2 regions of the Turicibacter sp. genome follow, and region 2 is predicted to be linked to the other one. Evidence: a T-box and tRNA genes for the amino acid it is inferred to sense, from the RefSeq annotation. Region 2 holds a T-box; the other holds one or more tRNA genes.
What was found. The T-box of region 2 lies ahead of serS (serine--tRNA ligase). A T-box ahead of a tRNA ligase gene usually reads a tRNA of that ligase, here a tRNA-Ser.
Positions count from the first base shown of each region.

Region 1: it encodes a tRNA-Ser, which carries the amino acid that the T-box ahead of serS (serine--tRNA ligase) is inferred to sense. The anticodon was not compared.

Region 1 covers NZ_JAGAVR010000025.1:7,872-24,678, reverse strand. Annotated here, with positions in the region: gene J6D32_RS04185 (M20 metallopeptidase family protein) at 1-86, shown strand, start outside; gene J6D32_RS04180 (S66 peptidase family protein) at 106-987, shown strand; gene J6D32_RS04175 (thymidine kinase) at 1,162-1,767, shown strand; tRNA gene J6D32_RS04170 (tRNA-Ser) at 2,223-2,315, shown strand; gene feoB (ferrous iron transport protein B) at 2,518-4,686, opposite strand; gene J6D32_RS04160 (FeoA family protein) at 4,734-4,955, opposite strand; gene J6D32_RS04155 (FeoA family protein) at 4,969-5,178, opposite strand; gene J6D32_RS04150 (metal-dependent transcriptional regulator) at 5,388-5,768, shown strand; gene J6D32_RS04145 (deoxynucleoside kinase) at 6,375-7,034, opposite strand; gene J6D32_RS04140 (deoxynucleoside kinase) at 7,037-7,672, opposite strand; gene J6D32_RS04135 (heavy-metal-associated domain-containing protein) at 7,712-7,924, opposite strand; gene tadA (tRNA adenosine(34) deaminase TadA) at 8,096-8,584, shown strand; RNA gene ffs (signal recognition particle sRNA small type) at 8,617-8,712, shown strand; gene J6D32_RS04120 (response regulator transcription factor) at 8,808-9,500, shown strand; gene J6D32_RS04115 (sensor histidine kinase) at 9,493-10,827, shown strand; gene J6D32_RS04110 (substrate-binding domain-containing protein) at 11,096-12,013, shown strand; gene pstC (phosphate ABC transporter permease subunit PstC) at 12,831-13,736, shown strand; gene pstA (phosphate ABC transporter permease PstA) at 13,736-14,905, shown strand; gene pstB (phosphate ABC transporter ATP-binding protein PstB) at 14,919-15,671, shown strand; gene phoU (phosphate signaling complex protein PhoU) at 15,690-16,355, shown strand; gene J6D32_RS04085 (MerR family transcriptional regulator) at 16,377-16,760, opposite strand.
Region 2 covers NZ_JAGAVR010000104.1:9,427-26,233, forward strand. Annotated here, with positions in the region: gene noc (nucleoid occlusion protein) at 1-93, shown strand, start outside; gene J6D32_RS10930 (ParA family protein) at 475-1,242, shown strand; gene J6D32_RS10935 (ParB/RepB/Spo0J family partition protein) at 1,232-2,110, shown strand; gene J6D32_RS10940 (mechanosensitive ion channel family protein) at 2,129-3,043, shown strand; gene J6D32_RS10945 (DUF951 domain-containing protein) at 3,036-3,245, shown strand; gene yaaA (S4 domain-containing protein YaaA) at 3,388-3,606, shown strand; gene recF (DNA replication/repair protein RecF) at 3,621-4,754, shown strand; gene gyrB (DNA topoisomerase (ATP-hydrolyzing) subunit B) at 4,723-6,642, shown strand; gene gyrA (DNA gyrase subunit A) at 6,674-9,175, shown strand; T-box leader at 9,360-9,589, shown strand; gene serS (serine--tRNA ligase) at 9,686-10,960, shown strand; gene J6D32_RS10975 (peptidoglycan DD-metalloendopeptidase family protein) at 11,106-12,503, shown strand; gene J6D32_RS10980 (MBL fold metallo-hydrolase) at 12,663-13,451, shown strand; gene J6D32_RS10985 (CxxH/CxxC protein) at 13,465-13,638, shown strand; gene rlmH (23S rRNA (pseudouridine(1915)-N(3))-methyltransferase RlmH) at 13,700-14,179, shown strand; gene J6D32_RS10995 (Ada metal-binding domain-containing protein) at 14,219-14,476, shown strand; gene J6D32_RS11000 (GNAT family N-acetyltransferase) at 14,486-15,631, shown strand; gene J6D32_RS11005 (potassium/proton antiporter) at 15,825-16,807, shown strand, end outside.

The sequences.
Region 1 (16,807 bases), on a different contig from region 2:
AAAATACGTTTGATATTGATGAGGAAGCAATTAAAGTAGGGGTTTGCTTACAAGTTTTATCAACTCTTAAACTATTACAAAACTAAGAAAGAGAGATGGATGGGGATGATTCAACCAAAAGCCTTGTTACCAGGAGGAAAAATAGGAATTGTAGCATTAGCGGGGCCCCTAGAAGTAGAAACAGTTTTTAAGGGGGAAGCGACGTTAAAAGAATTGGGATTTGATGTAGTGGTTGCACCGAGTTGTTATGAAAGAAAAGGATACCTAGCTGGCATGTCAGATCGTCGACGAGCAGAGGATTTGATTATGATGTTTGCTGATGATGAGGTTGATGCGATTTTGTGCATGCGAGGTGGTTATGGCTGTAATCGAATCATCCCATATTTGAAGAATTTTAAATTTTCAAAATATCCAAAACCATTTGTAGGATATAGCGATATTACCTATCTACATATTTACTTAAATCAATGTCATAATCTAATTACTTATCATGGTCCGATGTTGAAAGACTTGATGTTAAAGGATGAGGTGACTCTACAAAGTGCTAAGCATGTGATAATAGAAGCTAAACCTGTAGAATTAACGGATATTTCTTACTATGATGATACCAAAGATTCAGTGGAGGGAATATTAGTTGGTGGAAATCTTACAATCATTTGCTCGACGCTTGGAACACCTTATGAGATTGATACGAAGGATAAGATTTTATTTATTGAGGAAGTGAATGAGCCGGTTTATGCAATTGATCGACTGTTAACTCAACTCAAATACAGTGGCAAACTTGAAGATGCAGCGGGAATCATGATTGGTGATTTTAATGTTTTTGATAAGAAGGCTTCAGCTAAATTATTAAAAAAAATGTTAAAAGGGCTTGGGAAGCCAGTTGCTTATGGGATTGAAAGCGGGCATTGTAGTCCCCTTTTAACACTTCCTATGGGAGCAAAAGTTTGTTTAAATCCGAATGAACATCGGGTAAAAATTGGATAAAATTAAAAAGAGGAAATTCCTCTTTTTTTGTTTTTACTGAAAAAAATTTCATTTTTGCATCTATCTTGAATCCTAAAATATATATCTGTTATAATTATCAGGTTGCTTTAGTTGGGTGTCAAAATTCAACTAAATTTGTTTGATTATGCAGAAGGATGAAAGGTGGTTTTTAGAATGTATGATTTCCGTCAAGAGGGTTGGGTTGAAGCTATTTGTGGGAGTATGTATGCAGGTAAAACAGAGGAATTAATTCGTCGTTTAAAACGATTAGATTTTGCTCGTCGTCCATATTGTTTATTTAAACCGGTTATTGATAATCGTTATAGTGAAGATGAAGTGGTATCACATAGTGGATTAAAAATGCCGTCTATTCCAATTGAACATCCGATTCAAATTTTAGACCACATCACAGATAAAACATATGCTGTGGCAATCGATGAAGTGCAATTTTTTGAAGAAAATGTAGTAGACGTAGTAGAATACCTAGCGGATCGTGGAATTCGAGTTATTGTAGCAGGATTAGATAAAGACTTCCGCGGGGAACCATTCGGAACAATGCCAATTCTACTAACAAAATCAGAATTCGTAACAAAACTAACATCAATTTGTAGCGTTTGTGGTGCACCAGCTACGCGTTCACAACGTCTAATTAATGGACAACCAGCTTCATACCATGATCCAATCATCCAAGTTGGGGCAAAAGAAGCATACGAACCACGTTGTCGTCACTGCCATGAAGTAAGAGATTTACCAGATCCACTAAATTTAAGAAATAAATAAAAAGGCTGAGACAAGCGGTTAGAAGATCGTAGAAATGAAGAGAAAGTGACAGGAGCGTTTTTTGCTCCAATCAAGTTTATCAAATTTCATAGAGGAGCTGCTCGATGAAGCTAGATTACACAAACCCTGTGTCACTAATGATTCTAATCCTCCTATTCTCGGATAGAATCATTAGTGACACAGGATAAGATACTCTAAAACTTCGCAAGCTCAGTTAGAGATATCTAAAAGGCTGAATCGAGTGGTTAAGCTCAGCGAAACTGAGTGAAACAAATCTTACGTCAAATGGTTCTATGCAAATAGAATCATTAAAGACGAAGGAAATTTTTATATGTATAATCTATGTGTTGTTTATAGATGAGGAATTAGATCATTTAGAAGTAAAAAAAATAAAAAAATTATTAACTTTTGTTGACAATAGGTTTTGAGTCATGTATAATTAATTTTGTTGATACGGAGGAATACCCAAGTCCGGCTGAAGGGATCGGTCTTGAAAACCGACAGTACGTGAGAGCGTAGCGGGGGTTCGAATCCCTCTTCCTCCGCCATAAATTGACATAACGTCGCACAGGAATGTGCGGCTTTTTTTTATTTTTAAAACTCACAGTTATATAAAGTAAAAAGAAAAGAGAACTCAGGCTTCGTTTCGAGTTCTCTTTTTATATATTGTTAAAGCTATCAGATAGAATATACAGATAAAAGTTTGGGAGGTTATCGTGTTTTTATCTTTAGCTATTAACCAAATTTAGATTATTTAGAACATTTATTAATGGATTTACATCCTGAGCATCCACATCCACAACTACTTTCTTTATGATCACGGCGAATCTTACTGATAGCAAATCCCAGTGCTAGTAAAACGATTAGTGAAATGATAATAGTTGAAGGTGAGATGTTATGATTGATAATGATTGTTCCGACTTGATAGATTAGGAAGGCAACTACGTAAGCTAAACCAGTTTGGTAGCCAATCGCGATTAATGTCCACTTCCAAGATGCCATTTCACGTTTAATAGCTCCAATTGCTGCAAAACATGGCGCAGCAAGTAAAGTAAATGCCATAAATGCATAAGCACTTAATGGAGTGAATAATGAGTGGATTGTGCCAAGTAATTCAACTGACTCCTCATTCATCTCTTCACCTAATCCGAATAAGACACCGAATGTTGCAACCACATTTTCTTTTGCTAAGAATCCAGTCAATGTTGCAACAGCAGCTTGCCAATTTCCAAACCCTAATGGAGTGAAGATAGGAGCAATAATACGTCCGATTGAAGCTAAAATACTTTCACTGGCATCAACCATTTCAAGCGACCAGTTAAATGATTGTAAGAACCAAACTAAACCAGAGGCTACAAAGATAATAGTTCCGGCTTTATAGATAAATGCCTTAGCACGATCCCACATGTGGATAAATAAGCCTTTAATACTAGGGAAGTGATAAGCGGGTAACTCCATAATAAATGGAGCTGCATCTCCTGCAAATAAACGAGTACGTTTTAATAAGATACCTGAAATAATAACCATTGTAATTCCTAAGAAATACATTGAAGGTGCAACCCAAGACATGGTAGGGAAGAAAGCACCTGCCATTAGGGCGAACACGGGTAACTTAGCACCACAAGGAATAAATGGTGTTAACATAATCGTCATCTTACGATCTTTTTCATTTTCAATTGTACGACTCGCCATAACAGCAGGTACACTACAACCAGAACCAATTAACATTGGAATAAATGATTTTCCAGATAGACCAAATTTTCTAAAGACACGATCCATAATGAAGGCAACACGCGCCATATATCCACAATCTTCTAAAATCGCGATTAAGAAGAATAAAATCATGATTTGAGGAACAAATCCTAACACGGCCCCGACCCCACCAATAATTCCATCTACAATTAGGCCTGTTAACCAATCAGCCGTATTAATACTTTCTAGGAAAGTTGCTACATTTCCCTGAACAATCTCTCCAAAGAACGTGTCATTAATCCAATCCGTTGCAATCGAACCGACAGAGGTAATCGCAATATAGTAAATTCCCCACATAATCAATGCGAATATGGGAAGTGCCAGCCAACGATTTGTCAAAATTTGATCAATCTTATCTGATGGTGTTAAAGTAGAATGATTATTTTTTTTCACGCATTTACTCACAATATTCCCGATAAAATCATAACGCCCATTCGTAATAATACTTTCGCTATCATCATCAAGCAAATCTTCGCATGATACAAGCATTGATTCGATTTCCATTGTAATTGACTGAGTTAAATTTAAGGAATTCAAAACTTTTTGATCACGCTCAAATAACTTAATTGCATACCAACGTGATTGAAATGGTTTAACCTGAGCTTTAATTAAATTCGTAATATTATCGATAATTGCTTCAACATTATGGTTGAAAATCGGCTTTAAAGTAACCGTAGAATATTTTGATTCAATGACTGCCTTGACTAATTCTTTTAATCCTTTGTTTTTTAAAGCTGACATTTGTATAATAGGACAGTTTAGATGATTAGAAAGAGCTTTGATATTAATTTTTGTCCCATTTTTTTCAACAATGTCCATCATATTTAATGCAATAACTACTGGTATTCCACATTCGATTAATTGTGTGGTTAAGTAAAGATTACGTTCAATATTAGAAGCATCCACAATATTTAAAACAACATCTGGTTTTTCATGAATTAAAAATTCTCGTGTAATAATTTCTTCAGGCGAATAAGGTGATAAAGAATAGATTCCCGGTAAATCAACAATAGTAACATCTTTATGACCTTTTAAACGACCTTCTTTTTTCTCAACCGTAACTCCAGGCCAATTTCCAACATATTGATTACTTCCTGTTAAAGCATTAAATGTAGTTGTTTTCCCACAGTTTGGATTTCCTATAAGTGCAACAGTTAAACTCATCATTAGTCCCCCTATATTAGTTAGCCTAAACTAACTGCGTTATAAAAAAATTAATCAATTAAAATATTTTCAGCATCAGATTTTCTAAGGGATAGCTCATACCCACGAACCGTTACCTCGATTGGATCACCAAGTGGGGCAACTTTACGAACATAAATAGACGTTCCTTTTGTAATTCCCATATCCATAAGACGACGCTTCGTTGCACCTTCACCATTAAACTTTAAAACTTTGACGGTTTCACCAATTGTAGCTGATTTTAATGTTCTCATTATTTCATCCCCCTTAAACAAAAATACGTTTAGCCATCGATTCATCGATTGCAACGCGTGTATCTTTTACATTAACAATGAAATTCCCACCAAACTTAGAGATAACCATAACCTGACTTCCTGTTACAAAACCTAAACTTTCTAAAAATCGCTTCGTATCATCACGACCATTAATCTTTTTAATCAATAATTGTGTTCCAATATCCGCCATCGTAAGTGGCATCATAAGTCCCCCTCTTTAAGTAAGTCTATGCTAACTCGCGTGAAAAAAACAAGTTAGCTTTTGCTAACTGATAATAGTAGTATGCCATGTTTGGATAATGATGTCAATTCAATTTTGAGAAAAAAGTATCAAAGTTGAATTAAATGACCTCAATATGTTAAGATTAACTATATTTATATCATGATTATAAAATGAAAAAGGGGATACCTATGAAGCTACAAGAGTCAGGAGAAAACTACTTAGAAACCATTTTAATTCTCGAACAAAGAAATGGGGTTGTACGCTCTATAGATATTGCGAATGAACTCAACTTTTCAAAAGCGAGTATTAGCCGTGCAATGGGAATTTTAAAAAATGCAGAGCTTATTACAATAGAGAAGAGTGGACAAATTAAACTCACACAATCTGGACATCAAAAAGCAACAGAAATTTTTGAACGCCATTGCTTAATAAAAGAATTTTTAATGATGACCTTAAATATCGATGAAGATCTGGCTGATAAAGATGCTTGTCGTATTGAACATGTTATCAGTCCTGAAACATTTGAACGCATTAAACAAATCACAAAAAAAGGAGTCGATTCAAAGTAGAATCAACTCCTTTTTTTATTTATTTAGGTAACTCTTAGCCTTTTAAATCTCTCTAACTGAGCTTGCGAATTTTTAGAGCATTTTATTCTAAATTATTAATATTTCTATTTGAATGAATGTGAGAATTAGAAATAATCAATGTAGGTTTGTGTAATCTAGCTTCAAGGGGCAACATCCTGGTAAATTTTCGATAGTCACTTGTGGCTACACCACAACGAACTCTCATCAAATTTCAGCGGATGTTAATCGCCTCTTTCAGCTTTTTGTGTAATCTAGCTTCAAGGGGCAACATCCTGGTAATTTTTCGATAGTCACTTGTGGCTATGCCACTACGGACTCTCATCAAATTTCAGCGGATGTTAATCGCCTCTTTCAACTTTTTGTGTAATCTAGCTTCAAGGGGCAACATCCTGGCAAATTCTCGATAGTCACTTGTGGCTACGCCACTACGGACTCTCATCAAATTTCAGCGGATGTTAATCGCCTCTTTCAGCTTTTTGTGTAATCTAGCTTCAAGGGGCAACATCCTGGCAAATTCTCGATAGTCACTTGTGGCTATGCCACTACGGACTCTCATCAAATTTCAGCGGATGTTAATCGCCTCTTTCAGCTTTTTGTGTTTAATACTCTTCCGATTTTTGCTAGGATGTAGTCGATTGATTTTTCGTCGTTTACGAGGTCGTATTCATTAATATTTAGACGAAGGACTGGTGCGGATGTAAAGTTTTCAATCCAGTCTTCGTAACGACGGTGTAGGTTGTACCAATATTCAACAGGTGTATCGATTTCCATTTGGCGTCCACGTGTTCCAATACGTCCTACAATTTCATCGATATCTCCTTCAAGGTAAATAATTAAATTAGGATGAGGAAAGTACGGAGTCATCACCATATCGTTAAATAATGAGTTATAAGTATCGAAATCTTCCTTACTCATACTCCCATTATCGTAATTCATTTGAGCAAAAATTGCAGTATCTTCATAAATTGAACGGTCCTGAATAAATCCACCACCGTATTGAAACATTCTTTTTTGTTCCTTAAAACGCTCTGCTAAAAAATAAATTTGTAAGTGGAAAGACCAACGATTAAAATCTTGGTAATACTTTTCAAGATAAGGGTTTCCATCTACCTTTTCAAAAGAAGTTCTAAAATCTAGAGTTTCTGCTAATTTTTTTGTTAACGTTGATTTACCAACTCCAACAGTTCCTGCAATCGTAATAATCGCATCGCGTGGAATTCCGTATTTTTCACATGCCTCGTACATTCTTAATCCTCCTGACCAATCATTTCATCGATTTTCTTGATAACTTGTTGTAAGTGCTTTGGATTATTTACATAATCAAGCTCATCACCATTCAGTTCAATAACCTTAATTTCCTCATGATTTTCTTTTAACAATGCTGTATATTCATGATAAGAATCGATTAAAGTCTGAAGATAATTGGGATCAATATTTTGTTCAAAATGACGGTTTCTCATTTTAATACGCTTCATAATCGTTTCAAGCGTCGCATTTACAATAATAATAACATTTGGCTTAGGAAGATCTTCCTCTAGAATATGATAAATTTTTTGATACTTATTAAAATTATTAACGTCGAGCGTCATCTTACTAAAAATCACATTTTTAAATAAATGATAATCAGATACAACAGATTTCTGATTATCTAAAAAATCTTTTTGAATATCTGTTAACTGTTTATAACGATTCGTTAAGAAAAACATTTCTGTTTGAAATGCCCAAGAATCAATATCATCATAAAATTTATCTAAAAAAGGATTTTCATAAACAATTTCTTTTAAAAGATGATAATTATAATGCTTTGAAAGTAAGGTCGCTAAAGAGGTTTTCCCAATTCCGATAGGACCTTCAATGGCTATAAAATAAGGTTTGTTCTTCATATCTGTCACTCCTGCTACGATAAAAAAAAGAAGTTCGAATTATCGAACTGTGTATCCTAAACGATTAAATGCATCTAAAATATATTTTGGCGAACCGATACTATCGTTGTAACGAACTGATACTAGTTTAAGAGAAAGATTAATATCTAATTTTTCAACCCCATCTAAATTTGTTTCAAAATAACTCTCGATTTTTTTAACATCCTCATCCGTTTTTAAATTTTCAACGTTAATCATGAACGTTTTAACCATCATCCTCACCTCAGACTTTCTTAAGATTTAGTCTTGATAACAGTAATATTTTATCATAGAATAGATGAGAATCATTCATTTTTGTACGAAAAAATTTAATGACTTTGATTAAAGATTATCTAAAGAGAATAAAGTCGTTAAGAAAAGAATAAACTAACAAGGTGGTGACTTATGAAGCACATAACATATATGCAAGCAGCAATAGAAGAAGCTAAAAAAGCGCAAAACCTTGGTGAAGTTCCTATTGGAGCTGTTATCGTCAAAGATGGAGAAATCATCGCTAGAGGTTATAACTTGCGAGAAACAAGTCAACTTTCAAATGCCCATGCTGAAATGATTGCTATTGCAAAGGCTAATGAAATGGTTGGTTCCTGGCGTCTTGAAGATTGTACACTATATGTTACACTTGAACCTTGTCCAATGTGTGCAGGTGCAATCGTACAATCGCGAATTCCAACCGTGGTATTCGGAGCCCATGATCCTAAAGGTGGATGCTGCGGAACTATTTATAATTTACTTGATGAGTCGAAATTTAATCATCGTTGTGAGCTAGTATCCGGTGTTTTAGAAGAAGAATGTGGACAACTTTTGTCAGATTTTTTCAGAAATTTACGCCAGAAAAAAAAGCAGCAGCGTGTTGACAATGAGACTTCAAATTGATATACTAAATGTGTATCAATTGAAACTCTCTTTTGGTACCCTTATTCAATAGGACGTTGTGAACCAGGTCAGGACAGGAATGTAGCAGCCTTAAGCAATTAGTTTTATGTGGGTAAGGGTACCAAAGGGGAGTTTTTTTTATTCCTTAACAGAATTTTAACAAACCCAAAGATTTAAATATGATAAAATGAGCATAATTAGATGGTTTTGGAGGGTTGAATACATGAGCAAGAGAATATTGGTTGTTGAGGATGAGTTTTCTATTCAACGAATTTTACAATACGATTTAACACAATCAGGTTTTTTAGTTGACTTAGCTAGTGATGGTGAGGAAGGATTAAAAAAGGCGCTGGTTAATGATTATGATGTCATTTTACTCGATATCATGTTGCCTAAAAAAGATGGATTTGCAGTTTGTAAAGAGTTACGAGCCCAAAATATTTCAACGTACATCGTCATGCTTTCAGCACGTGATGATGAATTGGACCGTGTATCAGGACTTGATTTTGGAGCAGATGATTATATGACAAAACCATTCTCATCAAGAGAAGTGGTTTCAAAAATTAAAGCCATTATTCGCCGTAAAGAAGTCTTATCTAGTGAAAAAAATAAAAATTATTTAGGATACGGAAGTATTAAATTAGATAATAGTCGCTTTGAAGTATTAGTAAATGGGCAAGTTATCGATTTTACGTTGAAAGAATATGAATTGTTAGAGTTTTTAATTCAACATAAAGGGCAAGCCATGTCTCGGGATGTGTTACTTGATCGCCTATGGGGATTTGAATACGATGGGGATACGCGAATCGTTGACGTTCACATTTTTAAGATTCGTGAAAAATTAAAAGATTATGGAATTAAAATTAAAACGATTCGTGGAATTGGCTATATGCTAGAGGATGAAGTCCATGATTAGTAGTCGCCACGAATTACTGGCCCTCTTCATTGTTTTTATTACCTTACTCATAGTTAATGTTCATAGTGAACCAAGTTTTCCAGTGACAGTTGTTTTTTTATTAGTGCTATTGATCCTAATGTTTATGCAATATCGCCGAGCTATGAAATATTTAGAGCAACTAAGAAAATATGATAAAGTAGCTGAAAGTATTCAGTCTCAAAAAAAATGGAGTATGGTTGCGCCTCTTGTGATTGAACAGCAAGAGGTTTTAGGAATTAAATATAATAAGTTGATGCGATTTATTCAACAACAGGAATATCGAAATCGTCGAAATATGCAAATTATTAGTATTATTACAAATAGCATTGAGGATCCGATGGTTATTTTAAACATTAGTGGTGAACTTGAGTATGCCAATAATCGATTCAAAAAATGGGTTGATTTATCCGCATTAAAAACTGTTTCGTTTAATGAAGTTAAACAACCAGAACTTCGTAAAGTATTAGAAGATGCATTAATTTGTGAAACAACACGAAAAAAAACATTAGAAATTGATCAAAAATTTTATATTTCTACTGCTAATCCAATTTACAACGAACATGATGATTTTAATGGATCGGTTATTATTTTTCATGATATTACTGATCTTCAAAAATATCAAAATCTTCAAAAAGAATTTTTCGGAAATGTTTCTCATGAATTAAAAACTCCAATTAGTGCAATTAAGGGATGTACAGAAATTCTATTAAATGGAGCGAAAAATGACCCGGCGGCATTAGATGAATTTTTAACGATGATTTCAGATGAGAATAATCGAATGGAACAACTTGTTAAAGATTTATTATTGATTAATCGATATGAATTTGATCAGATTAAAATGAAAACTGAAGTATTTTGTTTAAATGAATTGTTGACCGATTGTATTGTTCAACCTTTAAATGTTGCGAAGTTAAAACACCAAAAAATTAAACTTGAAGCACCGGAGCAATATCAAATAGAAGGAGATTACATTCAACTTAAACATTGTTTTCTTAATTTGTTAACAAATGCTATTCATTATTCAGGTGAAAATACAACGATTACTGTTAAAGCCAAAGCAGTAGGGGAATATTATCAAATTCAAGTTATTGATCAAGGCATCGGGATTCCAAGCGCAGATTTACCTCATATTTTTGAACGATTTTATCGTGTGGATAGAGCAAGATCTCGTCATACAGGGGGGACTGGACTTGGATTATCGATTGTTCAGTCTATTATTGAAGCACATAAAGGCCGTATAATGGTTAACAGTGAACTAAATGTAGGAACAACATTTACCGTTTCTTTACCTAAGAAAAAGAAGTAGTTTAAAATAAACTACTTCTTTTTTTATGCATGAAGAACATGGTTAGATACAGAATAAAACTAGATAATCCCTTGTAATTGAGATAGATTTTTAAAAATCTTAGCAGGACCAAGAATGACTAATTAAAAAATATATACCAGACTTCTGTTTCTACATTAGTTAATTTTATCTTAACCGTTTCTTAACAGAAAATTAATATTTCTAAAACAGATTTATATTACAATAACAACATAAGGAAACAGATTTAAAAAATGGAGGAATGAACATAATGAAGAAATTAATGTCTATTATGGCGGCGGCAGCTTTAACTTTTTCACTAGCTGCATGTGGATCAAAAACTGAAACATCAGAACAGCCGCAAACATCAACAGAAGGTTCTAATACTGAAACAACAAGCCTAGGTGTCATCGATGTTGTGAGCCGTGAAGAAGGTTCAGGGACTCGTAGCGCATTCGAAGAAATTATCGGATTTAACGTAGACGGTGAAGATCCAATGACTAGTAATGCAACAATCAAAGATGGAAACGGTGTAGTTGCAACATATGTAGCTGGAAACGAATCAGCAATCGGATACGTATCATTCGTAACATTAGAAGAAAAAGCATCAGAATTAAAAGGATTAACAGTTGATGGAGTTGAACCAACAGCTGCCAATGTATTAGAAGGAACTTACGGTGTGTCTCGTCCATTTATGATGGTATATAAGGATGAAAACCTAACAGATGTTGAACGTGCATTCATCGACTTCTTAGCTTCAAAAGATGGATTAGAAGTCTTAGAGTCAACGGGAACAATTGTTGATACTGCCAATGCAGAAGATTTTGATATGTCTAAATATGATAACTTAACAGGAAATATGACATTAGGTGGATCAACCTCAACTGAAAAAGCAGTAAAAGCTGCAGCGGATGAATTCACAGCATTATTCCCAAAAGTAACTTACACTTATGATGGAACAGGATCTGGAACAGGTGTTAAAAATGCACAAGATGGAACTTACACATTAGGATTCGCATCTCGTGAATTAAAAGAATCAGAAATCGAAAGTGGTTTAGCATACTCAACATTATGTATGGATGGAATCGCAGTTGTTGTTAATAAAGAAAACTCAACAAACGATATCACACTAGAACAAATTCGAGAAGTATACACAGGAAAAATTACTGACTGGAATGAAGTAAAATAACAACAAAAAAACGAGACAACGAGAGTCTCGTTTTTTTTATGCTTTTAAATAGATATAAATTTAATGAAAAGAAATATTTGTATTTTTAGTATCAAAACAATTGTAAATCCATTTAGGTAACGTATCTTTATCGAGCAGCTCCTCTATGAAATTCGATAAAGTTGATTGGAGCCCAGACCGCTTCGATCACTTTCTCTTCATTTCTACGATGAGCTAAGCGCTCGCTTCAGCTTTTTTGTGTAATCTAGCTCCAAACAGCAATCTCTCTATAAAGTCGCTCAATTGTACGTTGACAAAAACATGTCATCGACAATCGAGTACGACTTTTACGAGAAGGTTAACCGCTGTTTTTCGCTTTTTTATAACTATGTTCTTCTTTTTTTTAAAACATAATATAGGGATGTTTTAGAATTGTTAAGTTTTTGTTAACAACCGTTAACTTTCTGTTAAGAAAGCTAATTTTTTATATAAAGGATGCTACAATAACGACGTATAACTGAGAGTAATTTATATTTAGAGTAGTGAAAAATCGCTATTCTCAGCTTTTTGTGTAATCTAGCTTCGATGAACCACTCCTCCACAAAATTCGAAAAAATCTACAGGAGTAAAAAAACACTCCTTTCGTTTTTTCTTCATTTTTGTTCGGGGTTAAACGTTTATCTCAGCTTTTGGTGTAATCTAGCTTCATCGAGCAGCTCCTCTATGAAATTCGATAAAGTTGATTGGAGCAAAAACCACTTCGATCACTTTCTCTTCATTTCTACGATGAGCTAAGCGCTCGATTCAGCTTTTTAAATTTAAAAATGAGGTGTTGAGATTGAAAAAGGATATGGCTATTAATCGTAAACGCGTCTTTCTAGAACGATTCTTTCATATCGTATTCCTAGTAGCTGCGCTATTTGCGGTCATCAGTGTTGCATTAATTATTATCTTTATTTTTGGTAAAGGGTTGGCTCCATTTTTCCCAAATAATAAATTCGGAACCTATAACTTTATCGACTTTATCACCGGCTTACAGTGGAAGCCTAAAATAGGGGATTATGGAATTGGATATATGATTGTTAGCTCGATTGTAGCCACATTAGGTGCTATCGTTATTGGAGTTCCAATTGCTTTATTAACTTCAATTTTTATTGCAGAAGTTGCGCCAAAATGGTTAGCAAACATCGTGCGTCCTGCGGTGGAATTATTAGCTGCCATTCCGTCTGTATTATATGGGGTCTTTGGGTTTGCTGTCATTACACCCATGGTTAAATCAATTTCTCCTTATCCAACAGGGGATTCATTATTAGCTGTTATTATCGTTTTAACAATTATGATTTTGCCAACAATTGTTGCCGTTGTTGAAACAGCTATTAGAGCAGTTCCGTCTAGTTATAAAGAAGGATCTCTTGCGCTTGGAGCCTCAAAAATGCAAACTATTTTCAAAGTCATCTTACCTGCTGCCAAATCAGGAATTTTAACAGGGGTCATTCTTGGAGTAGGGCGCGCGATTGGGGAAACAATGGCTGTTATCTTAGTAGCGGGAAATCCGGAATCAGGCATTCCACAAACAATTTTCGATCGTGTTCGTCTATTAACAACAAATATTGCATTAGAACAGGGATATGCAGCAGAACTTCATGAACAAATGTTATTCTCAACAGCTGTTATCTTATTTATCTTTATCATGATTATCAATCTAGTATTATCTAGAATTCAAGCAAAGGCAGGTGACCGTTAATGGTTAGTCGTAAAGTAAAAGATAACTTATTAAACGGATTAATTTGGTTATCTGCAGCAGTATCGGTGGGACTTTTAGTTTCAATCGTTTACTTTATTTTCTCAAATGGATGGTCTTTAATTAGTTGGGATTTCTTAACTAACGATTATGAATCACAGACACAATATGTAAATGTGGTGACAGATAAAACATTTATAGCACCAACAAACCTTTCAAGTGATGAATATTTCTCTGAAAATTTAGGTATTGCTATTGAACAGACAGAAGAAGGGTATGAAATCGTCTATGTAGATGATGCTTCTCCAGTAAAACATGCAATCAATAACGCTGATGAAGCATTCCCAGTCAAAGTAGGATATGAATTATCACAAATCAATGGAGACGGTGGAAATTTAAAAATTAAAGCTAATACACCGGCAGAAGATATTATCAATACACTAAACAGCAGCAATGAATTAATGTTAAAAGTAACATCACCAGGTGGCGGAATATTCCCAATGATTGTTTCAACTTTAATGCTAATCGCAGTTGCTTTATTATTTGCTGCACCAATCGGAATTTTAGCTGCAATTTACATGGTTGAGTACGCTAAACCAGGTAAACTTGTTAACATGATTCGTTTTGCAACAGAAGTTCTTTCAGGAATTCCATCAGTCGTATTTGGACTTTTTGGGATGTTGATCTTCGTTAATACCTTTAAATTAGGAATGTCTATTTTATCGGGTGGATTAACATTGATGATTCTTTTATTGCCAACGATGATGAGAACGACGGAAGAGGCTTTAAAATCAGTGCCGATGAGTTACCGTGAAGCTTCCTATGGACTTGGAGCTAACAAAATTCAAACACTATCAAAAGTTGTATTACCAAGTGCTATTCCTGGTATCTTGGTCGGAGTTATCTTATCAATCGGACGTACAATCGGGGAATCAGCAGCCTTATTATTTACAATTGGAACATTTGCAAAATTACCGGTTAATCCAAGCAGTGGGACATTATCATTATTTGAAACAGGAACTTCATTAACAGTCCGTGCTTATGTGGAAGTAAAAGAATCAGGTAATATTCAGATGGCGGCTGCAATTGGAATTGTCATTTTAGTGATCGTATTCACATTAAATTTAGTTTCACGACTAATTTCAAGAAAATTCAGTAAGGCAAATTACTAGGAGAGTGACGAAGATGTCAAACAAATTTCAGGTTAATGATTTAAACTTATTTTATGGAAGCTTCCAGGCTCTCCATCATATCAATATCGAAATTCCAGAACGTAAAGTAACTGCATTTATTGGACCTTCAGGGTGTGGAAAGTCAACGTTTTTACGTACCTTAAATCGTATGAATGACTTAATTGAAACAGTTAAAATTACTGGATCTGTAAAATTAGACGGGGAGGATATCTATTCTGATATCGATGTGATGAAATTAAGAACACGCGTTGGAATGGTATTCCAAAAACCAAATCCATTTCCAATGAGTATTTTTGATAACATTGCTTACGGACCACGCTGCCAAGGGATTAAAGATAAAAAGAAATTAGAAGAAATTGTTGAAAAATCATTACGTGGTGCTGCATTATGGGATGAAGTAAAAGATCGTTTAAATAAATCAGCATTAGGATTATCAGGTGGACAACAACAACGTTTATGTATTGCTCGTGCCATTGCAATGGAACCAGAAGTTATTCTGATGGACGAACCAACATCAGCACTTGATCCAATTGCAACTCAAAAAGTTGAAGAATTAATGGAAGAACTAAAAGAGAAATATACAATCGTTATCGTAACACACTCAATGCAACAAGCGGCTCGTATCTCTGATAAAACTGCTTTCTTCCTAATGGGAGAACTAATTGAGTTTGATGATACAGATAAAATCTTTACAAATCCAAAAGACAAGCGTACTGAAGACTATATTACAGGACGTTTCGGATAAAAAAGAGGGTGACATGGAATGAAAAAAACAAAGTTAGAATCAGATTATGATGCTCTACTTGGTGAAATTAGCAAACTTTCATCACTAACAGTAGAAGCATACCAAAACACATTAAATGCTTTAAAAACATTAGATGTTGAAATTGCTTTACAAATTATAAAAAGCGACCAAAACATTGATGACTTACAAGAAGAAATTCAAGAAGAAGCAACAATTTTAATTGTTCGTCAACAACCAGTCGCTAGTGATTTACGTAAAATCTTAATGATTATGCGATTAGCCAATGAGTATGAACGTATTGCAGACTATACGAAAAACCTAGCTGAATACATCATCTTAATTAAACAGAATGAATCAATTGAGCATTATCAGAAAAATGTAGATAAGTTAGTAAAAATGTTAGAAATTGTAATTAATATGTTAAAACTTGTCATCGAAGGATTAAGAACAGAAGATAAAACAAAAGTTAAAGAAGCAGCTGATATGGATAAACAAGTAGATGAAATCTATCAAGAACTATTAGCTTCTTTAATTACACATATCCAAGTTGTTGATGGCAAAGTATTCGGAACAGCTTATGCTATTCTAATTAATAAGTATATCGAACGTGCAGGGGACCACGTCACAAATATTGCAGAAGAAGTATTATACGCATTAAAAGGTCGCCGTTATCACTTAAATTAAAAAGCTCCCAACCGGGAGCTTTTATTTTTTTCTTCTAAACGATTCTTCTCTTGGAATCACATGTTGCTCATAAAATTCAATCTTGCCATTTAATCGTGTAACTGTCTTTTGTAACTCTGCAATCTTCTCAAGTAATACATCGCGCTGCTCAATTAGTATTTCCTTGCGGGCAGAGCTTGTTTCCTCACCTTGTTGGAATAATGTCACATACTCAATTAAAACCTCAATAGGCAGCCCAGAAGCACGCATACACTTAATAAATTCAATCCATGTACAATCATCTTCAGAATAATTTCTAATCCCATTCTTATTTCGTTGTACTGGAGGAATCAACCCAATCCGTTCATAATAACGTAGCGTATCCGCCGATAACCCAAGTCGCTCGCTAACCTCTTTAATATTCATTGCTAAATCCTCCAATAAAAGTCCTTATTAATAGTTATTATCTAATG
Region 2 (16,807 bases):
GTTGAAAAAACAGGAATGAAAGTTGCTCATGAAACAGAAGAATTAGAGGATTCTTATGTGATTAAAATTTCCCTTCCTAAAAATAAACATTAATAGAAAAAAAAACAGGATTATTCATCCTGTTTTTTTTCTATTAATAATTAGGGGAAAAAGTTGTAAGTTTGAGTTTAATAGTAAAAATGGGCTATAAATTTTGAAAAGTTAATACTAAATATCTTTTATTGTAAAGTTAATGATTTTGGGCAAGTTATTTGTAGATTTATTTTGAATGTAGAGTTATTCACAGGTGGACAAATTAGACGCCATTTTTTGATAAAAAATTAGGTATTGTTTATAATAATCCTATATATCTACAAGATAAGATTTTATGTATTATAAAAATCACAAAATACACAATTATCTGCTAAAATTTATTTTTAATATAATATCATTTCATGGTAAAATATTAACAAGTATGACTTTAGGAGGGTTAATATGGGGAAAATTATCGCTATAACGAACCAAAAAGGTGGAGTTGGTAAGACGACATCTAGTATTAACTTATCAGCATCGTTGGCTCACTTGGGACATAAAGTTTTACTTGTCGATATGGATCCCCAAGCTAACGCTTCTACAGGAATTGGGGTTTATAAAGGTGATGCTGAGTTAACTGTGTTTGATTTATTAGTTGATGAGATACCAACAAATCAGGTAATTTTAAAAACAAATGAAGAAAATTTATTTTTAATTCCATCTTCACAGGAATTAGCGGGATTTGAAGCGATGATTGTAATGGAAAAAGAACGTGAGTTTAAATTATTGCCGAAGTTAGAGCAGGTAAAAGATTATTTTGATTACATTATCATTGATTGTCCACCTTCACTTGGATTACTAACTATTAATGCGTTATCTGCCGCAGATTCGACATTAATTCCAGTTCAATGTGAATATTATGCATTAGAGGGATTAACGCAGTTATTAAATACAATTCGTATTGTTCAAAGACGTTTAAATCGAAATTTATCAATCGAAGGTGTTTTATTAACGATGCTTGACCGTCGTACTCGTTTAGGACTTGATGTTATTAACGAAGTAAAACTATATTTTAAAGAAAAAGTTTTTAATACGATTATTCCACGTTTGGTTCGTTTAAGTGAAGCACCATCGTTTGGAAAATCAATTATTGCCTATGATGAAAAATCGTCTGCTGCTCAATTTTATGTTGATTTAGCTAAAGAGGTGGTTAAGAACAATGTCGACTAATAGATTAGGAAGAGGTTTAGGTGCCTTATTTCAAGAACATGATATTGAAAGTATTGAATCTTTTGAGCAAGTAAAAGAAGGAGAAGTTGTTCAGCAGTTAGATGTGAAAACACTTCGTCCAAATCCTTATCAACCACGTAAATATTTTGATGAGACTAAGATTAATGAATTAGCTCTTTCGATTAAAGAGCATGGAGTATTTCAGCCGATTATTGTTAAAAAAGACATTAAAGGTTACATCATTATTGCAGGGGAACGTCGTTTTAGGGCTGCACAAAAAGCAAATCTTCAAACGATTCCAGCTATTGTTCGTGAATTTAACGATCATTTAATGATGGAATATGCTTTAATTGAAAACTTACAACGTGAAGATTTAACGGCAATTGAAGAAGCGGAAGCTTATAAAATGTTGATGCAAAAGTTAGATTTAACACAAGAAAGATTAGCTGAACGTATTGGAAAAAGTCGTGCTTATATTGCAAATACGATGCGCTTATTACAATTACCACGTGTTGTTCAAGATGATATTGAAAATAATATAATTTCAGTAGGACATGGAAAAGTTTTAGCTGGATTAAAAGATGAAGATTTAATCATTAAATTTGCGAATGTTATTAAAGAAAAACAAATTTCAGTTCGTGAATTAGAAGATTTAATTAAAGACGCGTCAATTAATCAACCGGAAATAGAAAAGAAAGTAACGAAAGTATTAAATCCACATCTAGATTATGTTAAAACGAATCTAGAGTCTTATTTCGGAACGAAAGTTAAAATTAAAGAAAAACAAGGTAAGGGTCAGATTATTATTAACTATAATGATCTTGATAACTTAAATCATTTACTCGAGATAATGGGTATAGAATTATAATAGTAAGGAACGATAGAATTGAATTTATTTTTAACTAATTCAGAGCAAGCAATGTCAACAGCAGATGGTATTGCTAAATTCTTTTCAATGGACAAAATTGAAGAATTTTTAGTTCAATTTGCTTTTGATATTTTTACTGTGATTGCGATTATCATTGTTTTATCAATTGTTCGTCGCATTGGTAAGAATATTATTAAGCGTGCATTCGCTGTTAATATCGATAAATTACAAAAGATGACAGGTGGAACGAATCGTCGTAAAGGGACACTTGAGAGTCTTGTTTTAAATATTTGGCGTTATATGATTAATATTATAGGATTAATTGCCGTTTTAGGTGTATTTGTTCCGATTCAAACATTATTAGTAGGGACAGGAAGTTTTGCAGTTGTCTTTGCATTTGCTGCTAAAAGTATGCTTGACGATATTGCAATGGGATTTTTCATTGTGTTTGAAGATTTATTCTCAGTGGGAGATTTTATTGAAGTTGATGGAGCAACAGGTACAGTTGTTGAGATTGGATTACGTTCTGTTAAGATACGCGTTTTAACAGGAGAAACAGTTATTATTCCAAATGGTAATATTAATAAAGTTATTAATCATTCCATTTCAAATGGGCAAGCAGTTGTTGATATTAGTGTAGCTTATGAAGCGGATTTAAATAAAGCTTTATCTACACTTGAAGAAGTTGCGACGCGTACATTTGATTTATATGATGAGATTATTAAAAGACCAGTAGTACTTGGGGTACAAGAACTTGGGGCATCTGAAGTGGTTATTCGTATGATCGCTGAAGTACAGCCGACGACACAGTGGCATATTCAACGTGAATTACGTAAGATAATCAAACTAACTTTTGATGAAAAAGGGATTGAAATTCCATTCCCACGCATGGTTGTATACCAACATAATGGAGGCAATGCAGTCAATGAATAATATTGTATTTGGACTTAATGATATTGTTGAAATGAAGAAACAACATCCTTGTGGGACAAATCGTTGGCAAGTGATTCGTTTAGGGGCAGATATTAAGATTAAATGTTGCCATTGTGAACGCACTTTGATGATGCCAAGACCTGAATTTAAGAAGAAAATTAAGAAAGTTTTAGTCTCTGCAAGTGAAGCTGTAAATGAATAAAATTGTACTGTAAAAGTTAGGTTTGCAGTAACTAAAAAAAAGCGTTGAAATCACTGATTTCAACGCTTTTTATTTTGGAATGACGTGTTAAAAAAATGTAAAATATGCTATAATATATATAGAAAGAAAAAGGTGATTAAACATGCAAACTGAAGTATTTATTACGAGCGAGTACATTACTCTAGGACAGTTTTTGAAGTTTGAAAACATCATTGAAAGTGGAGGAAATGTAAAGTTCTTCTTAGAAGAAATTCCAGTCTATATTAACAATGAACGTGATAATCGTCGTGGACGAAAACTTTATCCAGGTGACGTGATTGTAATTGATGAAGTTGGCGAATTTGTCATTGTCGCTGAGTAGATAGGAAGATTCTTTTGTTTATTAAAAAACTAGTTGTGAAACAATTTAGAAATTATGAGAATGCTTGTGTAGAGTTTAAGAAGAACATCAATATTATTATTGGAAATAATGCACAGGGGAAAACGAGTTTGATTGAGTCGATGTATGTTCTCTCCACGACGAAATCCCATCGAACGAGTAAAGATTCTCAGCTTATTTTATTTGGTACCGATTTTGCCCGTATTGAGGCCGATATTAAACGCGAACAAGATGACTTTTCTTTATCCCTAGTCCTTTCTAAAAAGGGCAAAAAAGCTAGCTACAATGGTATTGTTCAAAAGAAATTGAGCGACTATGTAGGTAAGTTAATTGTTGTTATGTTTGCTCCCGAAGATTTATCTTTAGTAAAAGGTGGCCCTCAATATCGAAGACGATTCATGGATATGGAGATTGGACAGTTATCGCCATCATATCTTTTTCATTTAGGACAATATTCAAAGCTTTTAAAACAACGTAATGAGTTGTTAAAACAGCTTCGTATAAATCGCCAGAATGAGTTGTTACTGGATGTTATAACTGAGCAGTTGGTTCCACATGCTGTTTATGTTTTGAATAAACGCATTGAGTTTTTAAAGCAATTGGAATCATTTTGCAAAGATGTTCATGGAGAAATTTCAAAACAAAAAGAAGAGATTCAATTAGACTACATCAATTCGTTTAAAAATATAGAATTGGATGAAGAATCTATTTTACAAAAGTATAGAGAGTTATATGATCAGGATATTCAGCTAGGATCAACTAATTTAGGACCTCACCGCGATGATTTTAGTGTTTCAATTAACGGGATTAATACCCATCAATTTGGATCACAGGGGCAGCAACGTACTGCATCATTGTCGATGAAACTTGCCGAGATTGAGTTGATTTATTCAGTTTTACATGAGTATCCCATTTTATTGTTAGATGATGTTTTAAGTGAGTTAGATGATACTCGTCAAACTCAATTGCTTAATACAATTAAAAACAAGGTTCAAACTTTTATTACAACGACGAATATTGATGGTATCGACGATGAAGTAATAGAATTAGCAGATATATTTACGATTAATAATGCTGAGATTAGGATAGGTGATAAGTATGACTCAAGAAACGACAACACAGCAGTATGATGCTAGTAATATTCAAGTCTTAGAAGGGCTTGAAGCCGTTCGAAAACGCCCTGGGATGTATATCGGTTCAACAAGTGGACGCGGATTACATCATTTAGTGTGGGAGATTGTGGATAACTCTATCGATGAGGCCTTAGCAGGATATTGTACAGAAATCAATGTAGCTATCACAGAAAATAACGAAATTATCGTAAAAGATAATGGTCGTGGGATTCCAGTCGATGTTCATAAGCAAACAGGTAAATCAACAGTTGAAACAGTTTATACTGTGTTACACGCCGGTGGTAAATTTGGTGGTGGCGGTTATAAGGTATCAGGGGGGCTACATGGTGTAGGTGCTTCTGTTGTTAATGCCTTATCAGAATATTTAGAAGTTACAGTTAGCCGCAATGGGAAAAAGTATTTCCAATCATTTGAAAAAGGAACTCCAATGAATGAATTACATGTGATTGGAGAATCGGATACAACTGGAACTGAAGTTAAATTTAAACCAGATCCAGAAATTTTTACTGAAACAACGGTTTATGATTATGATATTTTAAGAAATCGTATTCGTGAATTAGCATTTTTAAATAAAGGGTTAAAAATTACATTAGAAGATTTACGTTCTGAAAAACCACAACGACATGAGTTCCATTTTGAAGGTGGAATTAGTGAGTATGTAAGCTTCTTAAATAAAAATAAAGAAGTTATTCATGAAGATGTTATTTATGTTGAAGGAGAACGTGACGGAATTAGTGTTGAAATTGCTATGCAGTATAACACTGGTGTTGCAGGAAATATTTATTCATTTGCTAATAATATTAATACTCATGAAGGTGGAACACATGAAGCTGGGTTCCGTGCTGCATTAACGCGTATTATTAATAGTTATGCTAAAAAGGCAAACTTATTAAAAGGTGATGATGCTTTAATCGGTGAGGATATCCGAGAAGGATTAACTGCGATTATTTCAGCAAAACATCCAGATCCACAGTTCGAAGGGCAAACGAAAACGAAGCTTGGTAATAGTGAAGTTCGTCGTATTGCTGATAATGTGTTCTCTGAAGGATTTGAACGTTTCTTAATGGAAAATCCACAGGCTGCAAAATTAATTTTAGATAAGTCTTTAATGGCAGCACGTGCTCGTATGGCAGCAAAACGTGCTCGTGAGATGGTTCGTCGTAAATCACCACTTGAGTCTTTAGGGTTCAAGAGTAAGTTAGCCGATTGCCAATCACGTGATGCTAATATTTCTGAGTTATTCATTGTCGAAGGGGACTCTGCCGGAGGATCTGCTAAACAAGGTCGAGATAATAAATTCCAGGCAATTTTACCTCTACGCGGGAAAGTTTTAAACGTTGAAAAAGCACGTATTGATAAAGTTTATGCAAATAATGAGATTAAAAGTATGATTCATGCGATTGGAACGGGTGTTGGAGATGAATTTGATATCGAGAAAGCTCGTTATCATAAAGTTGTTATCATGACCGATGCCGATGTCGATGGAGCTCATATTCGTACGTTATTATTAACGTTCTTCTATCGTTATATGAGACCATTAATCGAGAATGGATATGTTTATATTGCACAACCTCCTCTATTCAAAATCTCTCAAGGAAAACGAATTGAGTATGCTTATTCACAAGAAGAATTAGAAGCTGTTATGGAAACATTATCAGCAACACCTCGTCCTAATGTTCAACGTTACAAAGGGCTTGGAGAAATGAATGCTGAACAATTATGGGAAACAACAATGGATCCTGAAGTACGTACGTTATTACAAGTTACTCTTGATGATGCTGTTGAAGCCGATGAAATTTTTGATATGTTAATGGGTGATCGTGTAGAGCCACGTCGAGAATTTATAGATGCTAATGCTAAGTACGTAACAAATCTTGATTTCTAATTTGAAGCAACATCTATAAGGAGGAACGAAAATGTCTGGATATGATCAAGTTAAACCACATAACATAGCAAAAGAAATGAAAACTTCATTCATTGATTATGCAATGAGTGTTATTGTATCGCGTGCTTTACCGGATGTTCGTGACGGTTTAAAACCTGTACATCGTCGTATATTATATTCGATGAATGATTTAGGAATGCACAGTGATAAACCATATAAAAAGTCTGCCCGTATCGTCGGGGACGTAATTGCCAAGTACCATCCTCATGGGGACTCGTCTGTTTATGATGCCATGGTACGTATGGCACAAGATTTTAGTTATCGTTATCCTTTAGTTGACGGTCACGGAAACTTTGGTTCTATCGATGGTGACGGAGCAGCCGCAATGCGTTATACAGAAGCAAGAATGTCAAAACTTGCGATGGAAATGATGCGTGATATTAATAAAAATACGATTGATTTCCAACCTAACTTTGATGGTGAAGAACATGAGCCAGTTGTTCTACCAGCACGTTTTCCAAGTTTATTAGTTAATGGTACAACTGGGATTGCAGTAGGTATGGCTACCAATATTCCTCCACATAACTTAACAGAGGTGATTAACGCCTGTTTAGCTTATATGGAGAATCCAGAAATCGATGTTTTAGGATTAATGGAACATATTAAAGGGCCGGATTTACCAACAGGGGCTTTAATTTTAGGGACTAAAGGTATCCGTAACGCTTATGAAACTGGTAATGGTTCAATTATGATGCGTTCAAAATGTGAAATTATCGAAGGTCATGGTGGGAAATATTCAATTTTAGTAACTGAAATTCCTTACCAAGTTAACCGTGAACGTTTAATTGAAAAAATTGCTGAGTTAGTTAAGGAGAAACGTTTAGATGGAATTACAGATTTACGTAATGAGTCTAACCGTGAAGGAACTCGAATTGTTATTGAATTGCGTAAGGATGTTAATCCACAGGTTATGTTAAATAACTTATTCAAATTAACTCAATTACAAGTTTCTTACGGAATTAATATGTTAGCTCTTCAAGATGGGCAACCTAAAGTATTAAACTTAAAAGAGATTATTGCAGCGTATATCAAACATCAGGTAGAAGTTATTGTACGCCGTACGCAATTTGATTTAAATAAAGCAGAAGATCGTGCTCATATTTTAGAAGGATTCCGTATTGCGCTTGATCATATTGATCGTATTATTGCAATTATTCGTGGTTCTTCAAATGATGAGGAAGCATTAAATAACTTAATTTCAGAATTCTCATTCTCTGAACGTCAAGGTAAAGCAATTCTTGAGATGCGTTTACGTCGTTTAACAGGTTTAGAACGTGACAAAATTGAGGATGAATATCAAAATTTAGTGACTTTAATTGCTGATTTAAAAGATATTTTAGCTAATGAGTATCGTGTACATGGTATTATCCGCGATGAGTTAACAGAAGTAATGATTAAGCATGGTGATGATCGTCGTACTGAGATTGTTCGTGGTTCTGATTTTGATATTGAGGATGAAGATTTAATTCCAGAAGAACAAGTCATTATCACATTAACGAATAATGGATATATTAAACGCCAACCTATCTCAACATATCGTTCTCAAAACCGTGGAGGACGTGGTGTCCAAGGTATGGGAACTCATGATGATGATTATGTAAAAGAGTTGCTATCAACTTCTACGCATGATTATTTATTATTCTTCACGAATAAAGGTAAGGTATATCAGAAGAAAGCTTATACTATTCCAGAATATGGTAGAACAGCTAAAGGATTACCGATTGTCAATATTATTGAAATTGCACAAGATGAGGAAATTAGTGCGATTATTCCAGTTAAAGAGTTCAATGAGAATGAGTTCTTATTCTTTGCAACTCGTACCGGAGTCGTTAAACGTACAACGTTATCAGCATTTGGTAATATTAGAACAAATGGTTTAATTGCTTTATCATTGCGTGAAGATGATGAGTTAATTGGAGTCAGAAAAACAACTGGTTCAAATGATATTGTTATCGCATCAAGTGGTGGTAAATTAGTATGGTTTGAGGAAGATCAAGTTCGTTCAATGGGACGTACAGCTGCCGGAGTTCGAGGAATTAACCTTGAAGAGGGAGAAGTTGCAGTTGGAATGGAAATCGTAACTGAGGATCAAGAAATTTTAATTGTTTCTGAAAAAGGATTTGGAAAACGTACTCCAATTAGTGAATATCGTAAAACTAGCCGTGGTGGAAAAGGTGTTAAAACAATTAATATTACAGATAAAAATGGTTCATTAGTTGCAATGAAAACTGTAACAGGTGAAGAAGATTTATTAATTGTAACGAATAAAGGTATTATTATTCGTACACCGATTAGCCAAATTTCACAAACAGGACGTGCAACACAAGGAGTAACGTTAATTCGATTAACTGATGATCAATTTGTATCAAGTGTGGCACTTGTTGAACATGAAGAAGAGCATACAGAGGAATTAGCAACTGAAAAGGTTGAAAATACCGAAGCTTCAGAAATTTTATTAGAAGAAAAAGAATAAACAATAGGTCTTATGCGCATATAATTAAATTTAATGAGACATAATAATATAAACTAATGTACATATGTGATGTCAGAATTCATATCAATAGATAAACCTATAGAAGCAGTATTAAATGTAAAAAACTACTGCTTCTGATATAATATTGACAAAAAAAATGTATAGTGTTATATTACAAGTAAATAATAAAGCATTGATTAGGATTAGTAATTTTCTTTCTATAGCATAGAGAGTCAGTGGTTGGTGTAAACTGATGTATAGGAGATTAAGAATCAACCTAGGAGCGGAATGAAGAAAGTCATTGATGAGTATTTATTCACGGTATAACCGTTATCTTTGTAAGGGGTCTCTAAATTGTTCCACGTGGAACAAGAGGCAACTAGGGTGGCAACGCGGGTTAATCTCGTCCCTAATTCAGGGACGAGATTTTTTTATTTTCTTTTAAATCTTTGAACTGAAATGGGATGTTGATGATTGAATTGATGCTAAATCATATTAGGAGGAATTGACATGTTAGATTTAAAATTAGTACGTGAAGATTTACAAGGTACAATTAAACGTCTCGAAACACGTGGTGGTGATTTTAGCTATTTAAATAAAATTGCTGAATTAGATGAAAAACGTAAAGAAATCATCTTAGAAGTTGAACAATTAAAGTCTAAACGTAATGAAACTTCAAAATTAATTGGTCAATATAAACGTGAAAAAAAGGATGTAACTGAATTATTAAGCCAAATGGATGGTGTTGGTGAGACAGTTAAACAATTAGATGAGCAATTACGTGTGATTGATGAAGAAATTAAAAATATTTTATTAGGAACTCCAAATGTTCCATGTGGAACAATAGCTGTAGGTAAGGATGAAAATGATAATGTTGAAATCCGTAAATATGGAGAACCAACTAAATTTGATTTTGAACCAAAAGCTCACTGGGATTTAGTAACTGACTTAGATATCATTGATTTTGAACGTGCAGGAAAAATCACTGGTAGCCGTTTTGCAGTTTATAAAGGATTAGGAGCTCGTTTAGAGCGTGCTTTAATTAGCTTTATGTTAGATTTACATACTGGTGATCATGGATATACTGAAATTCTACCTCCAGTTATTGTTAATCGTGCAAGTATGACTGGAACAGGGCAATTACCAAAGTTCGAAGATGATGCATTTAAATTAGTAGATAGTGATTATTTCTTAATTCCAACTGCTGAAGTACCAGTTACTAACTTACATCGTGATGAAATTTTAAGTGCTGATCAATTACCAATTAAATATACAGCTTATAGCCCATGTTTCCGTGCTGAGGCAGGTTCTGCTGGACGTGATACTCGTGGTATTATCCGTCAACATCAATTCAATAAAGTTGAATTAGTGAAATTCGTTAAACCTGAAGATTCTTATCAAGAATTAGAAAGTTTAACTGCTAATGCTGAAAAAGTATTACAGTTATTAGGGTTACCTTACCGTGTTATCGAATTATGTACTGGAGATATCGGATTCTCTGCTGCTAAGACATATGATATCGAAGTATGGTTACCATCTTATAATGCATATAAAGAGATTTCTTCTTGTTCTAACTTTGAAGATTTCCAAGCACGTCGCGCAAATATTAAATTCCGTCGTGATGCTAAAGCTAAACCTGAGTTCGTTCATACGTTAAATGGTTCTGGTCTTGCTATTGGACGTACTGTTGCAGCAATTATTGAAAATTACCAACAAGCTGATGGAACAATTGTGATTCCAGAAGTTTTACGCCCATATATGCGTAATGCAGAAGTAATTAAATAATTTGTATCTTAGTCAGAGGAGTACTGTATAGTACTCCTTTTTAATTTGTATAAACGCATTATTAGACATGAAAGTGTTTTGACAGTGAGATTAGATTAAAGTAAAATATTAGTATAATATACCAACTGAAGATGAGAGTGATAAGATGAAAAAACGGGGAATGAGTATTATTCTTATCATATTGTGCTTTATACCACTTATATCTGCATATGCGGGGGATATAAGCCAGATTATTTATCGGGTTTATGTTAATGATCAGATGATAGGTGTTTTAAGTGATATTGCAATATATGAAGAATATGAGGAAAAGAAGATTGAATCTTATCTAAATCACTATAAATTAGAGGATTTAATTATTCCTGATAATGTTCGAATTGAACAAGAGGTAACATATATTCCGCATATTCCGAAAGATGAGGAAGTCATCAATTATATTGATGAAAATGTTAAGTTTAAAACAAAAGGATATTATGTTAAAGTTGGTTCAGCTAATATGTGCGTAAAGGATGTTACTGAAGTTGAAAAAGAGATTGAATCATTATTTCAGTTATATATTTCTGAATCTGATTTAAAGCGTGTAAAGGATACAAATTTAAAGATTGAACCTCTGATGACTGAAGGAGAACAGGTTATTGGAATTAAATTTAGTCCAAGTGTTGAGTATTCTAGTTCTATTTGTAATATTGATGATTTAGTTACTAAACAGGAGATTGGAAATCTGATTTTAACTGGCGAAAAAGATCCTGTTAAAGTAGGTATTTTAGAAAATGATAGTACAATTGAAACTTTGGCATCATTAAATGATTTGAAATATAATGATTTCAAATTATTAAATTATCGTGTTTTAAGTAACCAGGCGATACCTTATGTTGGGCAAAAATTTAATGTTACGCCGATGATGCAATCCGTCCAAATTCAGGTTGAAAAAGAAGTTGTAAAGCAAGAAGTGATTGAGTATATAACTGAGACGATAGAGGATCCAAATCTTCCTGTGGGGGAAACATATACAGAGCAGGAAGGGTATAATGGTATTAAGCTGACATCTTACAAGGAGTCCTATATTAATGGAGAACAGGTTTCTCAAGAAAAGTTGAGTGAAAAAGTACTAAATGAGGCTCAAAATCGTATTGTTGTAAAGGGAACGAAGGAAATTCCGAGTCGTGGGACAAAGGATTGGAAATGGCCAACATCACGATATACGATTAGCTGTGCTTATTTATGCTATAGTGGTCATTATGCTTTAGATATTTCGGCTTATGTGGGACAGCCTGTTTATGCAGCTGATAATGGGGTTATCGTTCAAGCTGGCTGGAACGGGGCTTATGGATATAGTATTTTGATTAATCATAACAATGGATATTATACTCGCTATGCTCATTTAAGTAAGGTTGATGTATCTGTTGGACAAGTTGTGGCAGGAGGGCAATTAATTGGAAAGGCTGGTAATACGGGGAATAGTACAGGTCCTCATCTTCATTTTGAGATACGGACCAATACTGGATCCCAACCGAGTTATGCACCTAATCCAATGAGTTTTTATTAAAAAAAGTAGGTAGGCTTTCAATAGCCTACTTACTTTTTTTTATTTTTGAGTGCTTCTATGTGTTACCACTGGATTAGAAGTTATAAATCATGTTAAAATGAATAATCAGATAAATATCAAGGTTAAGATATAGGTTTCTTTAGAGAAAAAGGTGATATGATGAGAATATGTGTATTATCGAGCGGAAGTGTCGGAAATGCGACGATTATTGAAACAGAAAATACAGCAATATTAATAGATAATGGTTTATCATTAAAAAAATTACAAGAATTGATTAAAAAAAGTGGATTTGACGAAAATAAAATTAAGCATATCTTTATTACACATGAGCATGGGGATCATATTAAAGGTGTTGGTGTTTGTACACGTAAATGGAAGTTAAATGTTTGTGCAACAGCTAAAACAATTGATGAGATGCATCGCAAGGCGATTATTAAGCCAGGTGTTGAGAAAACGACGATTTTAGAGAAGAATGAATGGGCTGAATTTGATGATTTAATGATTATGCCATTTAGAACATCTCACGATGCTGTTGATCCTGTTGGATATATGATTAAAAAGGATGAAAAAGTACTAGTTTATATTACTGATACAGGGTATATTACAGGTGATATTTTAAAGACTTTACATAATGCAGATGCTTATATTATGGAAACGAATCATAATGTGGAGATGTTACAGATGTGTAATCGTCCGTGGTCGTTAAAGCAACGTATTTTGGATGATTGTGGCCATTTATCGAATGAAGATTCTGCTTATGCTTTAAGTCAGTTAATCGGAGATAAAACAAGACATATTTATTTAGCACATTTAAGTCAGGATGCAAATTTACCAGATTTGGCAGAAATGACGGTACGCCATATTTTAAAAGAAGAAAATGTTGATATGAATAAATTAAATTTACATATGACTTATCCGATGAATCCATCAAAGGTGATTAAATTATAAGGAGGAATAATAAATGTATACTTGTTTAGAGCATGTTGAAGAAGCAATGGATCGTTATTTAGATGAATACGGTAAATTACCTATTTTAGTGGAAGTTGAGTTACCTGAAAAATGTCAGTTTTGTAATCATTCAGCGGTTTATAAAATTATCGAAGGAATGATGGCTGATGAGGAAGATTTCGAATAGGATTTAACGTATAAAATTCCCTGTTAATCAGGGAATTTCTTTATGAATTGGAGGATATGATATGAACATCACGATTATTTCAGTCGGAAAGATTAAGGAAAAGTATATTAAACTTGGAATTGATGAGTTTTCTAAACGTTTATCACGTTATTGTAAATTAACGATGATTGAGGTTCCAGATGAGAAAACACCTGATAATGCATCAGAGCGCGAGATGGAATTGATTAAGGATAAGGAAGGAAAGCAAATTCTTTCTAAGATTAAAGATAATATGTATGTAATTGCGATGGATTTACAAGGAGAAATGAAGACTTCTGAGCAATTTGCGAAACAGTTAAGTAATTTAGCTCTAAGTGGTGATAGCAATGTGGCGTTTATTATCGGAGGATCTCTTGGATTATCAGATGATGTTAAAAAACGTGCCAATTACAAACTTTGTTTTTCAAAAATGACTTTCCCACATCAGTTATTTAAATTAATTTTACTTGAGCAAATTTATCGCACGTACCGTATTAATAATAATGAACCGTATCACAAGTAGGTATGTATATGTTCACATATATAAAGGGGCGTAAATGCAATGGAAAAGATATATCGATTAGTAGATTCTAGCGGAAAAGAATATGAAAGTAAGGTGCCGGGAAACTTTGGTGGTCATAAAAGATTGAAAATATATGGTCGATTAGATTGTAAATCTGCAGCTAGATATATTGAAAAAGGACAGTATGTACAGCATAGAGTATTTTTTGCAAATGAGGAGATTGCCATCAAGGCTGGTTATAGACCGTGTGCGAAGTGTATGCCGGAAGAATATAAGGAGTGGAAAAATAGAAAATAGGGGGTAAATATGAAGGTTGAATTTTTAAAGGCAGCAGAAGCTGATTTTGATGAGGTAGTTGATTTTGCAAACTATGTATTTAGTCATGATGGAGGCAAGACTGATTTTCCAAGTTTGTTACCTAAGTTATATAAGAAAGATTATCAGATGATGGAATATCACTATCTTGTAAAGGAAAATGGAAAGATAAAGGCTTTAGTAGGGGCATTTCCGATGGAGCTTAGTGTTTTAGGTCAGACGTTAAAGGTTTTTGGTATCGGTACGGTGTCTGTTCATCCTTATTCACGAGGATGTGGGTATATGAAGCAGTTAATGAATATGGCGTTAGGAGATATGAAAGAACAAGGATTCCATTTGAGTTGTTTAGGGGGAAAAAGACAACGTTATGAACATTTTGGATATACGCCTTGTGGGCAAAAACTTTCTTTTACGTTAAATAATGAAAATATTAAATATAGACTAAATCATTATGTTAATGAAAATCTTATTTTTAAGGGAGTAACTGATGATATAGAACAGGCCTACGAGCTTTATAATAAAGCACAGTTTAAGGTTACTCGAGAAAAATCAGTTTTTTTAGATTGGTTAAGGTCTTGGGATTTTAATGTTTATTTTGTTTATGAGTGTAATCATTTTATTGGTTATGTTGTTGTGAACAAAGAAAATACTTATATTAGTGAGTTAGTTGTTAAGAATGATGAGGATTATATTCGTGTTTTAGCAACTTATATTCATAACAATAAGGCGGATTTCGTGAATTTTGAGTTGCCTGTTTGGGAGAAACAAAAGATAAAACAGTTAACTCAGGTTGCAGAAGATGTCACGCTCCATCACGCTTATCAGTTTAATGTGTTGAATTATGAAGAGATTATTGCACAGTTGTTACATTTTAAAGCCAGTTATGCTGATTTGATCGATGGGGTGTTAAGTTTTGAAGTTTTAGATTACGGTATGTTTGTCATTTCGGTAGAAAATGGAGAGGTAACGGTTAGTAAGTTTGAGGGAGAGTGTGATGTGTTGCTTAGCCATATTGAGGCGATGCAGCTATTCTTTTCACCTTTTGGACAGCATTTGGTCGATGATGAGTTATTCAATCATTTGATCCATTCCTGGTTCCCAGCACCTTTATTTATGCCGACGCAAGATAAGGTTTAAAAATATAGTTTTCGTTATCATAAATTTTCTAGGAAAAAAATAAATATATAATGAGACTAGATTCAGATTTTGAGTCTAGTTTTTTGATTATAAATGGATAAATAAAGATTAAGTAGAAAATTTATCCTTTAATGTTGTAAAATTAAATTGATAGGATTATCGGAATCTAATGATTTAATATAGGGGGGAATTTATGACTGAATTAATGATAATTAGTGGGATTGTATTAATTATCTGTATCACTTCGAGTAAAGTATTGTATAAGTTTGGGGTGCCGATGCTACTTATATTTATGGTACTCGGGATGCTATTTGGATCAGATGGACCTGTTGGAATTTATTTTGATGATTATGAATTAACGAGTCAGTTATGTTCTTTGGCATTAGTTTTTATTATGTTTTATGGAGGATTCGGAACCAAGTGGAAGATGGCTAAACCGGTAGCTGTCCCATCTATCATGATGTCTACACTCGGAGTCATGATGACTGCGGGGTTGACCGGTTTGTTTTGTCATTTTGTTATAAAAACAACGTTATTAGAAGGCTTATTAATTGGTGCTGTGGTTTCTTCTACTGACGCGGCATCGGTCTTTGCTGTATTGAGGGCGCAACGTTTAAATTTAAAGGGATCTTTAGCCTCACTTTTAGAAATTGAAAGTGGAAGTAATGACCCAATAGCGTACATGATGACAGTTTTGATTCTTACGATGATGAAAAGTTCTAGTAGCCTTACCATTGGAACGGTATTAGGTAGTGTTTTAACACAAGTTTTAATAGGTGGAATTATCGGAGTTATTAGTGCGAAGGGAACGGTTTATCTATTACGACGATCGAAGTTTGAGATAGAAGGTTTTTATACCATTTTTGTTACAGCAATCGCCATTCTTTCGTATGCATTAAGTGAGTATCTAGGTGGAAATGGATATTTAAGCGTCTATATAGCCGGAATAATTATTGGGAATAGTGTTATTCCTCGTAAGAAAAGTATGTTTCACTTTTTTGATGGAATCTCTTGGATTATGCAAATTGCATTATTTTTTATGTTAGGTTTATTGTCTTTTCCATCTAAATTACCGTATGTGAGTGGGAAGGCAGTTGCTATTTCGTTGTTTATGATATTAGTTGCTCGTCCATTAGCCACGTTTACCATTCTTAGCCCTTTTAAATTTACAATGAA